Regions from separate parts of the Bacillus sp. XF8 genome, predicted to be linked through region 1. Evidence: riboswitches for the same ligand, from Rfam matches in the RefSeq annotation. Region 1 holds a riboswitch; each other region holds the start of a gene.
The links. A riboswitch is a leader RNA that binds a small molecule or an ion and turns the genes downstream of it on or off. The one in region 1 is predicted to bind S-adenosylmethionine.
Positions count from the first base shown of each region.

Region 2: it holds a riboswitch for S-adenosylmethionine, as region 1 does, so the genes downstream of both, J4P91_RS16370 (MetQ/NlpA family ABC transporter substrate-binding protein) here and J4P91_RS12295 (M20 family metallopeptidase) in region 1, are expected to answer to the same signal.
Region 3: it holds a riboswitch for S-adenosylmethionine, as region 1 does, so the genes downstream of both, J4P91_RS16560 (cyclase family protein) here and J4P91_RS12295 (M20 family metallopeptidase) in region 1, are expected to answer to the same signal.

Region 1 covers NZ_JAGDQK010000019.1:16,379-21,773, reverse strand. Annotated here, with positions in the region: gene J4P91_RS12300 (spore coat kinase CotI) at 1-214, shown strand, start outside; gene J4P91_RS12295 (M20 family metallopeptidase) at 423-1,625, opposite strand; SAM riboswitch class I at 1,719-1,823, opposite strand; gene J4P91_RS12290 (AAA domain-containing protein) at 1,910-4,219, opposite strand; gene J4P91_RS12285 (VOC family protein) at 4,334-4,726, shown strand; gene cuyA (D-cysteate sulfo-lyase) at 4,839-5,395, opposite strand, start outside.
Region 2 covers NZ_JAGDQK010000025.1:12,835-18,229, reverse strand. Annotated here, with positions in the region: gene J4P91_RS16390 (ABC transporter substrate-binding protein) at 1-11, shown strand, start outside; gene J4P91_RS16385 (ABC transporter ATP-binding protein) at 8-757, shown strand; gene J4P91_RS16380 (ABC-F family ATP-binding cassette domain-containing protein) at 1,173-2,714, shown strand; gene J4P91_RS16375 (hypothetical protein) at 2,814-3,131, opposite strand; SAM riboswitch class I at 3,371-3,484, shown strand; gene J4P91_RS16370 (MetQ/NlpA family ABC transporter substrate-binding protein) at 3,570-4,382, shown strand; gene J4P91_RS16365 (methionine ABC transporter ATP-binding protein) at 4,395-5,395, shown strand, end outside.
Region 3 covers NZ_JAGDQK010000025.1:58,385-63,779, forward strand. Annotated here, with positions in the region: gene J4P91_RS16550 (nucleotidyltransferase domain-containing protein) at 1-52, opposite strand, end outside; gene J4P91_RS16555 (PRK06851 family protein) at 209-1,318, opposite strand; SAM riboswitch class I at 1,471-1,583, shown strand; gene J4P91_RS16560 (cyclase family protein) at 1,672-2,307, shown strand; gene J4P91_RS16565 (hypothetical protein) at 2,324-2,707, opposite strand; gene J4P91_RS16570 (ATP-binding protein) at 2,945-4,171, opposite strand; gene J4P91_RS16575 (helix-turn-helix domain-containing protein) at 4,378-4,617, opposite strand; gene J4P91_RS16580 (hypothetical protein) at 4,809-5,177, shown strand.

The DNA.
Region 1 (5,395 bases):
TATTATGATTAACGCTTATGAATCAATTTCTCCCCTAACAGCTGAACAGAAAAAAATCATGTTTATCGATATGCTATTTCCATATGAACTTTACGATGTAATTCGTGAAAGATACGTTAGAAAATCTCCTCTTCTTGCTGATGAACTTACCGGAGCTATGGAATATGAGAGAATAAAATCAACAGCTTTAAATACTTTAATTGAGAAATTTTAAAGATTAAAACTGTATCCAAACAATCACTCTTTCCCTTAATAAAATTCTTTATAAGCGATAATTCATTACCTTTACTCTGATATCTAATTATATTTGTCAAATAAGAGAATTAAGTGAAACTAAAAATAAGGAGCCTACCAAATAAGCGACAGGCTCCTTTCACTATCATTTTTCCAATAACCAAGGTCAAACCAATTATATTTCTGCATCATTGATTTCGCTGCGCTTCCTTAAATTCCTCCTTAATTTGATTAAGCGTTCCTTCTTCTGTAATTAATCGGTATGCTGTATAGGCTAATGCCTTCGCAGATGTAACCAATGCTTTGTCTCCCAGCTCTGAACGCGCCGCTTCTCGAAATTCATTCGTATGGGCAATTAAATTATCCGGCCCAATTTTGATATAAGGATGAATCGTTGGTACGACTTGACTCACATTTCCTGCATCTGTTGAACCGATTCCAAATCTCTCTTTACGATTTACATCTTCACCAAGTAGCTCCAATTCCTCCGCAACCACCTCATTAAATGTCTTCGTAACTAACAATTCATCTATTTCATTTTGAAACTGATTGATTTTTACTGTTGTTCCTGTTGCTAAAGCAGCTCCCTTAGCGATATTCCGTACCTTTTCAGTTACTTCAGCACATCTCTTACGTGTTGCTGCTCGGATAAAGAATCTCGCTGATGCATAATCTGGAATAATATTTGGTGCTTTTCCTCCTTCTGTAATGACACCATGAATTTTCACATCTGATGGAAGCTGTTGACGCAGTGCATTAATTCCATTGTAAAGCTGAATAATCGCATCTAATGCATTAATTCCTTCTTCTGGTGACGCTGCTGCATGTGCCGACTTTCCATAAAAATGAAAATCAAATGGATCAACTGCGAGTGACGGACTTGTCGTTGCTGTTTTTCCGCTCGGGTGAATCATAAGTGCTGCATCGATATTGTTAAACAAACCTGCCTTCACATAACTTGCTTTTGCACTTCCATTTGGACCACCTTCTTCTGCTGGTGTTCCAAATACAACGATTTCACCGCCAATTTCCTCAATTGTTTCTGATAACGCAACGGCTGCCGCAACGCTTATTGTTCCAATTAAATTATGACCACACGCATGACCTAATCCAGGCAAAGCGTCATACTCTGCTAAAAAGGCAATTGTAGGTCCATTTTCCCCAGAGCTTTTTCGTGCGATAAAACCTGTTTCATGTCCTGCTATATTGTGTTGAAGCTGAAATCCTGCACTCCCTAAAAGTAAACTTAATGTTCTAGATGCAAAGAATTCTTGATTACCGATTTCAGGATTCGCATGTATATCATGACTTGCTTTTAAGTATTTTTCTTTATTTCCTTCTATACTTTCCGTAATAATATTTCGGTGTGACGTTACTTGTTTTGTTGTCATTTTCCCCATTCCTCCTTTAAATTTACGCATAAAAAAACCTCTTTCTAAAAGATAGAAAGAGGCTTGAAAATACAAATTCAAAAATAGCCTTCTTTCTTATCTTTCAAGTCTTTCACTTGCTGGAATTGGCACAGTATTCGTATCGAATCCGCTGCCGAGGTTTCATAGGGCCAGTCCCTCCACCTCTCGTGATAAGAAAATCGTTTTTATTTTCACAAAATTATATTAAATTATTTTCATTCTAGTGTTATTCCGAGTAAATGTCAAGGAATTCCGATCTGATTTTAACGAATATCTAAAAACCCTTTTAAAACGCCAATCGTTTCAGGTGCATGTAATCTTGCACATATATAAGGGAATTCTGGACTTCCTTCAAACATCATTTGAGATGTTAAAGGCGCTCCTGCCCAAAAGATTTCATCATCAATTAATAAAAATGGCAGTGATTTATTTTGCCTTTGTATTCTCACATTTTTTAATGGAATTGGGCCATCACTATAGATTGTTACTTGCGCTGACGTACGCATTAACGCCTGCCATACTCTTTTATCTATCTGCCTTGTACTTGGAAGCGAAATAATAATTTTTTGTTTTGCTGATAAAATATCTTTTAATAATCCTTTTGGTTCTTCCAAATTCATTTGCATAAACCATCTCAAGCGTTTTGTAATTTTTCGTTCTAACAATGGACGCGATGTTGTACGATCGTATACATTTCCGTGTCTTTCTAAATGAGCAGTTAAGTGAGATAACGCTTGTTTTCTAGAAAGATTTTTCCGCATATACTGACAGTCTGATAACTGAATGAACTTCCCTCTCGCCCTCGTTACCGCAACGTTTACAAGACGATGATTCTTATGATCAAAGAATAGCACGCCAGGCCTTTCTTGCGGATAACTATCTACTGTATCAAATATCATCATGTCTCGTTCAGATCCTTGAAATTTATGAACTGTCGCTGCTAGAATAGGTGTATTTCGATACTTTGTTTTTTGCAAAATTTCTCTTATACACGTTGATAAAAAACGGGACTGCGCGCGATATGGGGTTACAACTCCAATAGATTGAACGCCATCTAACAATCCAATTAAAATCATTTGCATCGCAATCAACCCTGACATCATATTGAAACGTGAGCCAGAAGCTGCATCTTTTAACGAATAAGCTCCCATCAAACTTGTATCAAATAGAGCTGTCGCTTCGTTTGCAAACGGCTGTAATTTCGCTAAGTCTTTTCTTGCCGAAACAGATGGATGATCGAACACTCTATTCTTATAAATAAATGAGTTTGTAAATTTAGATATATCCGCATGCATACGTCTTTGTTCTTGCAGCATAAATAAATTTGGATGCGTTTCATAACTATTTACAGATTGGACAATGCCGGCATGATAAAACATATCTTCCCCTAGCCATTTTCTAACAAGCTCATGGTTTGCCATCGCAATTGGTGGCAACTGTAAAAAATCACCACAAACGACAATTCTTTTTCCAAGAGAAGCCGCTAAGGCAATTTGAGGTACATAGGCCATACTTACTTCATCCACAACAATTAAATCAAATGTTCGTTCATAAATAAGAGAATCAATTGCACATTTGGATAGTGTTGCACCAATTACCTGTGCATTTTCAATATATTCTCTTTCTACTTCTTTAATCTTCGCTCTTTGTTTTCTAAGATCGCCTTCAATTTCTTGCATACGTTTTTTATCAGAAGAAGTTGCTTCATACGATAATATTTTTTGACGAAGATCTTGGCGCATTTCTTCTAAATAAAGCTTTTCTTCCCCCCATGATCCATTCGTCGTTTCCACTAATCTAGAAGCTAACAACGTTTCATGATTACGTATATGTTCATGTTGACTAAATCCATACCGGACAATTTCTCCTGGTGTCCACTTTCCTTTCTTTTCTATTTGCTTTGTTACTTCACTCATTAATACATCCACTGCTGCATTACTATGAGCTAGTACAAGTACCGATTTTCCTTTTTGATAATGCGCCGAAATAATGCGTGATAAATTATAAGACTTCCCTGTTCCCGGTGGTCCCCAAACATATGTCGCCCTATTATAAAAAGAACGATATGCAAGTTCATTCTTCGGATTTTTCATCTTTTCCATATGCTTTGGTGTGCTCTTTCCATCTAAAAGACGTCTTACCCGCTGACGCTTTTGTTTATCTTTTCGTATTTCTTTCAACCGCTCTTGCAGTTGTTCTAATAACTGCCATGGCTCACTATATAAAGTAGCTTCTCTTATTTCACCTTGTATATAATCATTTAATTTCAGTTCGATTTCTAATCCATGTACAGATAGCACTTCTCCTGTTGCTTCCTCACCATCAAATTCAATTCGAATTGGTGTTCCATCAGGTAGACTTACTTCCGAAATAAGCTGAAATACATAAACCGTACTCTCATAATCTGTATATAAAAAACGGCCATTTATAATAGATAATTTGCTGCCGCCTATCGTTTTCCAATGTTTAATTTCATATGCTAACGCTTGATGCCACTCTTTCATCGTTTCCGTTAATGAAGGAGTTTGCGAAGTTGTGTTCATCCTTTTGTCTCCTTCCTTCTCTCCAAACATACTTTCTCACTATATCATAGAACACGATAAAATTTGTAAGGTTTTTATCTTGCTTATTTTCTTAATTTTCAATATTATGATACATATGAAATTTATGGAAAGAAGGAATTCATCATGCCAGTAAGACGAATTGAACATGTTGGGCTCATGGTTGCAAACTTAGAAACATCGATCTCATTTTACGAAAAAGTTGTTGGACTCAAACTGATAAAACGTATGGGACATCCAGATCCAAACTTAAAACTCGCTTTTTTAGGTGTAGAGGAATCACAAGAAACAATTGTTGAATTAATAGAAGGCTATAATCCCTCTCTTCCTGCAGAAGGAAAAGTACATCATATTTGCTTCAAAGTGGATTCACTAGAAGATGAAATTAAGAGACTGAAGAAGTTACAGGTAACTTTTTTATTAACAGGGGAAATTGAAACATTACCTGATGGAACACGTTATATTTTCTTCTCTGGTCCTGATGGAGAGTGGATAGAGTTTTTTGAGACGGAGCGATAAAGTGAAACTTCCATTTCACAGGACAAAAAGTCAGCACCAGATAGTGTCCGGTGCTGACTTCTACTAATACTATATCATTTTTCTTTTTTTATCCTAATTGTATGATTAATCCTTAGGAAAAAAGCGATGTATTCGCATATAACGCCGGTGAACCACCTGAGTGTACAAATAAAATATTATCTTCCTTCTTAAATGTATCTTTACGGATTAAATCAATAAGTCCAGCTGCCGCTTTACCTGTATATACTGGATCAAGTAAAATTCCTTCTGTTTTTGCGAATAGCTGAACAGCTTCAACCATCTCAGGTGTTGGTAAGGCGTATCCTGGTCCAACGTACTCATCGAAACATGTAACAGCCTCACGAGGAATAAAGTTTGGAATCCCAACGTGTGCTGAAGTTTCTTTTACAAGCTGAAATACTTTTTCTTCCTGCTCAGCTTTTCCTCGGCTTACATTAATTCCAATTACCGGTATTCCGCTTTGACTTCCATAAAATCCAGTTATCAAACCAGAATGCATGCCCCCACTACCACTTACACAAACAACAGCATCGAAATTGATTCCTTCATTAAAGGACTGCGCTAAGATTTCCTGAGCGCACGCAATGTATCCCATTGCACCAGTAGGGTTTGATCCTCCAACTGGAATGATATAAGGTGAATGTCCTT
Region 2 (5,395 bases), on a different contig from region 1:
GTGAAAAATGAACGGATTACAAATAAAAGATGTTGTGAAAGCATTTGATGGGAAAAATGTACTAGAAAAAATTAGTGCTTCTATACAAGAAGGTGAGTTTGTCTCGTTCGTAGGCCCAAGTGGTTGCGGAAAAAGTACGTTATTAAATTTAATTGCGAGTGTTGAAGAGGCGACTAGTGGTGAGGTGGTCTATAATGATACCCTTGTTCAAAAACAAGATATTGTAAGTTATATGCCGCAGCAAGATTTGTTACTTCCATGGCGCTCAGCACTGCAAAATATTGTTCTTCCACTAGAAATTGAAGGGAAGCCAAAGAAAGAGCGACTTACAGAAGGAATGGAAGCCTTAGAGCAGTTTGGTCTAGCTGAATATGCAAATCATTATCCAGATGCATTATCTGGTGGTATGCGTCAGCGTATTAGTTTTCTTCGTACCTATTTATGTGAAAAGCCGATTATGCTACTTGATGAACCGTTCGGTAAGTTAGATGCATTTACAAAAATGGAAGTACATCGTTGGCTTTTAAATTCGTGGCATCAAGAGAAGCAAACAATTGTGATGGTAACGCATGATCTAGACGAAGCAATATTATTGTCTGATCGTGTATTTATCATGTCTCAAAGACCAGCAACAATTGTAGGTGAGGTGAATGTTAACTTACCCCGTCCTCGAACGATGGAAATGTTAACATCTCTTGAGCTGAAAGAAGATAAAGCGGAGATTTTAGGAATATTGGCTCCTTATATGCAGAAGTAATAAAAGTCTCTTAACAATTTTTGATATAATAATTGTTAAGAGGCTTTTTGTTTGAAAAAATTTTTTAATGAAAAAGAGGAACAAAAAGATTCATAACGAATAAAATATAAGAGCATGGTACATGCTTATTATAAGACAATAATGATTCATAAAGGAGTGAAAGGATAAGATGACTTTATCGACTGTTCTTCAAATGGTTTTAGCTTGATATGGGAGAAGTCTGCCCATTTTTAAAGTTTAAGCCAAATTGAAGACAGCAGGTAAAGAGCCTTAATCCTTTTTTACGATAATAAATTGTAATGGGTAAGGTGTGTTCACCTTACTCATTTTTCATGTATACACAATTCAATAAGATCTTTATTTTGCTGTTCTCTCTATTTGGCTTGTTAGTTATAAAGAAAAGGAGAGAACAAAAATGAGTGTATTAACAGTAGAAAATCTTACGCATACGTATGGAGATAAAACCATTTTATATAATGCTTGTTTTCGATTATTACAAGGTGAGCACGCCGGGCTTGTTGGAAGTAATGGTGCAGGGAAATCAACGTTACTTCGTCTTTTAACTGGAGAAGTTTTGCCTGATGGAGGGAAGATTGAATGGTTTCCACATGCGAAGGTGGGATTTTTAGAGCAGCATATTGATTTACAAGAAGGGATAACGATTGAAGAATATTTACAAAGTGCATTTTCTCATCTGTATACGATTGAACGTGAAATGATAGTCATTGCTGAAAAGATGGCAAAGGAAGCAGAGTTAGAGAAGCTATTAGTACAATATGGAGAATTACAAAATATACTAGAGGGTTCAGATTTTTATCAAGTTCATACAAAAATAGAGGAAGTAGCAGCCGGTTTAGGCTTGTTAGACTTAGGTATGAAAAAAGATGTTTCAAAATTAAGTGGTGGTCAGCGTACAAAGTTATTACTTGGAAAGCTTCTCTTAGAGAAGCCACATATCTTATTGCTGGATGAGCCAACAAATTATTTAGATACGGTTCATATAGATTGGCTAAGAGCGTATTTACAAGCGTATGAGCATGCTTATATTGTCGTTTCCCATGATGAATCGTTTTTAAACCATATTACGAATGTTATTTATCATTTAGAAGGGCAAACAATAAAGCGCTATACGGGGAATTATGAAAGATTTTTAGAAAGTTACCAATTGCAGAAGCAACAATTACAAGCAGCTTATGCAAGACAGCAAAAGGAAATTGCAAATTTAGAGAGTTTTATTCAAAAAAATAAAATCCGAAAAGCGAAGCAGGCAAAAAGCCGTGAAAAAGTATTAAAAAAAATGGAAATAGTTGAAAATCCTGACGGTGCACCAAGGCCGCGTTTTCATTTTCAAGTTCACACTGAACCTGTGAGTCGTATATTACAAGCGGAAAAAATACAATTTGGTTATACAGAAGCATTATTTCCATCATTTGATTTACAAGTAAAAAGGGGCGAAAAAATTGCGATTGTTGGTCATAATGGAATAGGAAAAACAACGATGTTAAAAACGTTACTAGGACAACTAGAACCATTAAGTGGGGCAGTTCGTATTGGAGAGAAAGTAAAGCCCGCATATTTTGCACAAGAAGAATTTGCTACAGAAATTACACCACTTGAGCAAGTATGGTCAAGACGTCCAGATATGACGCAAAAAGAAATTCGTCAATCTTTAGCAAGATGTGGTTTAAAAGAAGAGCATATTCGACAGCCTCTTTGTTTTTTAAGTGGTGGAGAGCAAACGAAGGTACGTTTATGTGAACTTATGTTAATGCAGAGTAATGTCTTAATTTTAGATGAGCCAACGAATCACTTAGATGTGTATGCGAAAGAAGCATTAAAAGAAACACTAGCACAATATAAAGGAACCATTTTACTCGTTTCTCATGAGCCTTCTTTTTACGAGTCTTGGGTGACTCGAGTTTGGAATCTAGAGGAAATGGATGTTACTAAAAAATAAGAGAGCTATTTATTTAGGAGCATCATGGGAAAGGCATAAAATATTTTAGTGAGAAAATTGCGAAAGCAGCTACATGTTAAGTAGCTGCTTTCAGATTATTTACTGGTTTACTTGTAATCGTTCTTGAATGAATAATAGTAATTTAACAATACTGTCTTCCGTATAAATATCAAATTTTTGGCGATGAAATTCACCATGTTCATGATAAAAAATAAGTTCGCCTTTCCCAGCAACTTCATTTATCAGCATATGAAAACTAAGTGGTGTTGCTACGATAGAACCGTTATCATCTCGTAAAAGGATTTGGCATAGTGTTCCTTGTTGTCCCTCTTCATATAAAAAGTCGTAATGAAAGGATTGGGATAGTTTTTCTATCTGAGATAATAGTAGGGTTTGTATAGCATTTTTTTCCTGCATACAATATAGCCTCTTTTCGTATATAAGTATAAAGTATTTACTTTTATTTAGTATATTCATTATGAGGATAACTTGTATATGGTTATCAATCAGAAACTTTGATAGTATCTCTAGAAATGGTTACTAGCTGAATTGATTTGTTATTTGTAAAAAGTTTATATTCAGAAAAATATGATTGACAAAATTTTTTGTAAGATTTACTATTAGTACCATAACTTTTGGAAAATTTAATACAGATACTCTTATCCAGAGTGGCGGAGGGACTGGCCCTATGATGCCCGGCAACCGAGCTTATGAATAATAAGCTAAGGTGCTAATTCCTGCAAAACGATTTTCGTTTTGGAAGATAAGAGAGGAGCTTATTTTGTCTATTCGACACCTCTCTTATTTGAGAGGTGTTTTTTGTTTAAGAACAGATATATTGAGGGGGAATTTTATATGAAGAAGTTGGTGCTAAGTATTGTAAGTGGAGCGGTATTATTATTAGGCGCATGTAGTGCGGATTCGAATAAGGAAGCAAAAGCGCTAGATGAGAAAAAGGTTACAGTTGGTGTAACGGGGGGACCACATGAACAAATTTTTGAAAAAGTAAAAGAAGTAGCGGCAAAAGATGGATTACAAGTTGATTTACAGATATTTAATGATTATGTAGCGCCCAATGTATCGTTAGACGAAAAAGATATTGATGTGAATAGCTATCAAACGAAGTCCTACTTAGATGTATTTAAAGCAGAGCGTAATATGAAATTGACAGAAGTGTTTTCAACGGTAACATTCCCGATGGGAGTATATTCTAAACACTTAAAAGATGTAAAAGAGTTAAAAGATGGAGATGCAATTGCTGTACCAAATGATCCAACGAATGAACTTCGGGCATTAAAATTATTTGAAAAAGCAGGTGTTTTAAAGGTTGATCCAAAAGCAACAGAGAAAGCAACTGCAAAAGATGTGATTGAGAATCCGAAGAATTTGAAAATTGTTGAGTTAGAGGCGTCACAATTACCAACGCAGCTAGATGAAGTGAAAGCAGCAGCAATTAATACGAATTTTGCATTAGGTGCGAAACTAAGTCCAGCTAAAGATTCTATTTTCCGTGAAGGAAAAGATTCACCATATGTAAACTGGGTGGTTGTTCGTACAGAGAATAAGGATGATGCAGCTGTAAAAAAATTAAAGAAAGCTTATCAGTCTAAAGAAGTAAAAGAGTTTATTGAGAAAAAATTTGATGGTTCTGTTTTGCCGTCTTGGTAGGAGCTGACTATAATGATTGAATTGAAAAATGTATCCAAAGTATTTACAACAAAAAAAGGTAAGGTTGAAGCTCTTAAACCAACTTCTCTTAAAGTAGAAAAAGGAGAAGTGTTTGGAATCATCGGATATAGTGGTGCTGGTAAAAGTACATTAATCCGTTGTGTCAATGTATTAGAAAAGCCAACAACAGGAAATATCATTGTAAATGAAAAAGATTTAACAAATTTGTCTACAAAAGAGTTAGCGAAGGCGAGACAAAAAATTGGGATGATTTTTCAAGGATTTAATTTATTAAAAACAGTCAATGTTTATGAAAATATTGCATTACCTTTACGTCTAGCTGGGATTTCAAAAACTGAAATTGAAAAAAGAGTAGAAAAATATTTACGTATTGTTGACCTTTTTGATAGAAAAGATGCATATCCAAGTGAGCTTTCTGGTGGTCAAAAACAACGTGTTGCGATTGCGCGTGCACTATCCTATGAACCAGAAGTTTTGCTAAGTGATGAAGCGACAAGTGCATTAGACCCAGAAACAACGGATTCTATTCTAGATTTGTTATTAGAAATCAACGAGAAAATAGGCATTACGATTTTGCTAATTACACATGAAATGAATGTAATACAACGTATATGTGATCGAGTTGCTGTAATGGAGCATGGGGCTGTGATTGAGAGTGGCACAGTAAAAGACATTTTTACAAATCCACAACATGTAACAACGAAAAAATTTGTGAACAGCGCTTTTGCAGCCAAAATTCCAGAAGAAGTACAGAAAGAGCTAAAAAATACTGGAGAGATTGTAACACTCTCGTTTATAGGGAACTCTTCAGGAGAACCAGCATTGGCTGTTGCTACAAAACGATTTCAAGTGTATCCCAATATTTTATCCGGCAATATTACACAACTAAAACATGAAGCGTATGGTAAGCTCGTTGTTCATATGCAAGGTGAAGAAAACGAGATACACCGAGCTTTAGTATTTTTACAGGAACAAGGGATCATTGTAGAAGG
Region 3 (5,395 bases), on a different contig from region 1:
CATTATTCTCTTTCTCAATTCTCTCTAATTCCAATTGAATTTTTTCCCTCATATGTATCATCCTCATTTTCTGATCATTTCCCTGGAAATTCGACAAATATAATATACTTATTATTGAAGTGTCATTCTACTGCTAACATCGATATATCGAGAACTCTTTAGTATGTAAGGAAGCTGTCAGATCCTTCCTGACAGCTCTACAATCACTTCATTTTTGCTGCTCACTAACAAACTTGGCAATTCTCTCAAATTCACTCTGTATTTCGTCTTTATACGCATCTACTTTTGTAAAATCCATCGCAGTAATATAAATTCGTTCCAATTTATCTCGAACTGCTTTTGCTTTCGCTAAAAAAGACATCGCTTCACTCATTTTTGTTTTATATTGAATGGAAACATCGCGAATTTCTGTAGCATATTTTTCATCCGTTCCCGGAGTAACAATGAGATTATACATATCAATAATCTCATCACCTTCTCGCTCAGGAAAATATTCATGCGGTGCGGTGCTGTCAAAGATTGCAAAACCTAATTCTCTTACAATAATCATATCAAGGCTATTCGGGTCAAAGCCGCAATGATACACTTCAACTTCAAAACCTTTTTCTTCTGCTGCCGCTGCTAACTTTTTTAACATCGTTGATTTCCCTGACCCCGGGCGTCCTTTAATAAAATAACGATGCTGGATACCTTCTGTTAAATTTGGAACGAAATCAACCGCACCTTTTGGTGTTGCTGCCCCTAAGAAACGGCGCTTTACAACTGCTTGTTTTCCTTTGTTATCTGCGAATAACTTTTGTATAAGCTGATTTGTTAATTCATTCGCTTTTTGAAAATCAATATTATCAATATAAATTCTCTCCCAATCATCATGTATAGCTAATGCTTCTTTGAAACAAGCATATGCTGATTGAAATGCACCACTTGCTTCTGAAATATAACGTGTAATTTCATCTTTATGTTTTCTTAATTTCTCGGAATCCCATGCAACACCTAAGTTTACGTATTCTTCTACAACTCCAGGTGTTTTGGGCTCAACGACATGGGGTGCTGTTCCATCTACAATTCCTACTTTTAATTTTGGAATAATAACCCCATCGATGGATTTGTTATCAGAGGAACAATGCAAAAGTTCAATATCATATCCTCTTTCAGCCCACTCACGCCCAATTGCTTTCATCAGTGAGGATTTTCCTGTTCCTGGACCACCTTTCAAAATGAAAAGCCTTTCCAATCCACTTAAACTTTCCTCATATAAACTATAAAAACCTCTCGCTGTATTTCCTCCAGCATAATAATTTAAAATCTTCCCTGTCACTGCACTCACTCCTTTGCAGCAGTTTACTTACATAAGCTACCATATGCTGGAACCCTTAGTTGGGTGAATACCTATTGTCATTCTTGAAATAAAAAAGGAAATGAATTACAATAACAATAACAAAAAAATATGAATTTTAAAACTAAATAAATTTCTTATCGAGAGAGGCAGAGGGACTGGCCCTTTGAAGCCCGGCAACCTCAGTTTATATAAACTGAACAGGTGCTAAATCCTGCAAAATGCAATGCATTTTGGAAGATAAAACATGAATTTACATGCAAGTATGTAAAGCCTATCTTTCTTGATTTGAAAGATAGGCTTTTTATATTTTAAAAATTATTGGAGGTATCCCGATGAAAGTAATCGATTTATCACAAACATTCGAAAACAATATGTCTCAATTTCCTGGAACACCGCCGATTCATCTAGAACCTATTACAAGTGTTGAGGAGGCTGGATTTCAAGTCACAGATTTTCATTCAGTTGTTCACGTTGGTACACATTGCGATGCACCTGCCCATTTTATTTCAGGTGCAACAACAATTGATCAATTACCACTTGATCAGTTTGTAGGTGAAGCTATTCTAGTTGATGTAACACATGTACAAGAACGAAAATTGCCTAAGGAAGTATTACATGATGCTGGGGTAAAAGAAGGAGATATCGTCATTTTCCATTCTAATCTCTCAAACAACTGGAATACAGAAGCATATGAAAAAGAAGCCTTTTATCTTTCAGAAGAACTTGCTGAAGAATTAGTTAGATTAAAAGTAAAATCTGTCGGTTTAGATTTCATTTCTCCCGATGAAGTGACGACCGAAACATCACCAATTCATCATATTTTATTAGGGAATAATATTTACTTAATTGAAAACTTAACAAACTTAGACGCGATTAAAACGAAACGTTTCTTCTTTTCAGCGGCACCATTAAAAATTAAAAATAGTGATGGGGCATTTGCAAGAGCGTTTGCAGTTATTTTTGAATGAATGAAAAAAGCAGAGATCACCTTTGATCTCTGCTTCGATGTTTTCTATTTAAATTAAAGAAAAATTGTTCAATACGAGGACGAACCCATGCAAAATAATCTTTATCTTTCTTTTTCGTACAAATGATTTCTTCTCCGTCAACCATTCCAACAAGCTCTAGCTCTAACAATTGCCTCGTAAATTCTAGAATATTTACTTCTTCTTCTGGATATTCTTCCTTTAACTTCTCTTCGATTTCTCCTAATAAAAAGCCGTCACGCATCATTGCAAGTGCATCAATACAAAGTGGCGGCATTTCATATTTTTCGCCTGTAATTGTATCTTTTACAATATAATTCTTTTGCTCTTTCCGAAATTGAATAGTGTGTAAACATACAGCCGAATTTAATGTTAATTCCATCATACCACCTCTTTCATAATATCTGCATAGAAAAAAGGATGCGTGTGCACCCCTCTTTTTAATTCACGTAAAACAAAAAACTACAAACCGTTATATGAGCAAGAAGCTGCATACCGATATTTTTCTCCATTATAAACTAAGTGTTTTATAAAAAAAAGCATTCTCGAATCTTTTTATAAAATGTTTATATTTACACAACAAGAGCACTTTTCAGAAAAGTACTCTTGTTTCGAATTTCTATATAGTTGGCAATGTTATTTCTACTTTTGTGCCTTCGCAAACGTCACTTTCAAATTTGATATCCCCTTGATGTTCTGCAATAATTTTGTGTGTAATGATCAAGCCAAGACCAGTTCCATTCTCCTTTGTTGTATAAACAGCTTTTCCGAGTTTTTCTATTTTCTCACTATCCATACCGCATCCTTCATCCTGAATACAAATACAAACTTTTTCTTCAATCGTTTTAGATGCATAAATCTTTAAATTTCCACCATCCATCATAGATTCAATTCCGTTTTTCACAAGATTTATTACTACTTGCTTTAATTGTTTTTCATCACCATTTATATCAGGTAAGTCTTCATCTACCTGTATATAAATTTTTACAGCGTACTGCATTGCATAACTTTCCATCAATTGAATAACATATAACAAAATCTTTTGCATATCACACAATTGATAAGTTGTTGGTCTTGGCTTTCCAAGCAGCATTAATTCACTAACAAACTCATTGATTCTCTCAATTTCTTGTAGCATAATATCATAACTAGCAACATCAGTTGGATTACGTTCCTTTTGAATTTGAGTAAATCCTTTTAAAGCTGTTAACGGGTTTCGAATTTCATGTCCAATTGCTGTTGACATTTTTCCAATTAGCACCAGATTTTTAGTTTTCTCTATATCTTTTAGCGCTTTCACAACTGTACGAACATACGACTGAAACCTCTTTAATAAAGAGTGTGAAATGATGAAAAAAAAGATGCATAGCACTAGCGGAATGAAAACTTTCACATCTCTTAACAATAAAGCAAAAAAAGTATACTTACCAATTATACTGAGAGAGATTAAATAAAAGTATTTTTTATTCACAAAGACCGGTGCAAAAAGTATTAGAAATATTTCTACCATATTTCCATTTTCAAATACTCGATCTGTTTTTAAATAAATCATTAAATTATTTATAAAATCAATTAGCATATAGCCCATTAAGAACAAATATTTAACAGCATATGTATGCCCTATCTTTTGAAGATACATTGAAATTGGAAATAATAAACTTACAAAAATATATACCCAAAATCCTAGTCCACCTTCTGGCCACCCGACTTGTGCTTCATTTATATTCATTGCAGGATATATGTAATAATATATAATGTCATATACAAAGAAGATAATATAAAATAATAATAAAAATACCTTTAAAGCTTCTCTTTCTTCCTGAACTATGCTTTGAAATTTGTTCATATAAATACCTCTCTTAAGCGAAACAAAAGTATATTACATGTATTCGTATTATAATACTATACTTATGAAATTGCTTTTAGAACAATATGTACTCCTTTAAATATATTAAAATCCTTCTATTGTGCAATCAAAAAACGTTTCAAGATATTTACTCTTCACATCTTGAAACGTTTTTCTTATAATTCTGTATCATGGAGTATGATAACTTAATCCTCGTCTTTTACATCCATATCTTCTGGAATTGGCTCATTTAATATTTCTTCTACTAATTGCTTATATTTTTCCATTTGCTCTAAATGTGTATTGAACTGTTCTTTATTCAGCAAATATTGCTCACCGTCATACACCGCCCGAATTCGTTTTTGTTGAACTAATTCTTCAATATAAGATTCTGGAAGATTTAAATATTCCGCTGCTTCTTTTATCGTTATATACAATGGTTTCATTCCCTTATTATTTTTTCATATACAGCATTCATCTTACTTTATTATAGGATACTTTTGTAAACAAAATAAAAAGATTTTGTAAATACAAATCAAAAAGCAGGTAGATACATACCATATATTGTATAATAGTATAGTAAGCGTTTTTAAAATATAGATGGTATTTACCCATTTACACAAAGGAGAGTTAACATATGGCTACTCGTCACATCATTACAATGCTAGAGCAATCATTACAAGCTGAAACAGAGCACACTGCTTCTCATCTATCTAAAGTGTTACCACAAAGGATTCTTGAGCAAACAATGGCTGCAAACGAAGACACACACTACAACACAATTGGAGAATGGTATAAAAATCATTTCTTATTCCAGCAAGATGATTTTCTCTGGGCTAAATATGCCTACTATGATGCATATTGTGAGGCATTACAAAATCAAGGTCACCTAACAAAACGTGTGCGCCATATACTAGAGTCTGTGGCTAGAAAACATGGAAAACAATACATTGCTTCCGTGCAAAATATACAATTTCCTGATCACCATGCAAAAGGCACTGCATAATTTGCTAAGTTCCAGGATAAACGTAGCACAGTCAGCTCGGTCTCTAGAAGAATCCAAAAATAAAATGTTCACGTCTTCCTATCCCTTTTTTTCAAAAATAGATTCACAAGACGTGAACTTATGAAACCGGTGTCAAAAATATGATAGAAAACATAGGAAACAGGAAAACACCCAGCTTACTTCCCTTCTTAATATGAATGGAAAAGTAACTGGGTGTT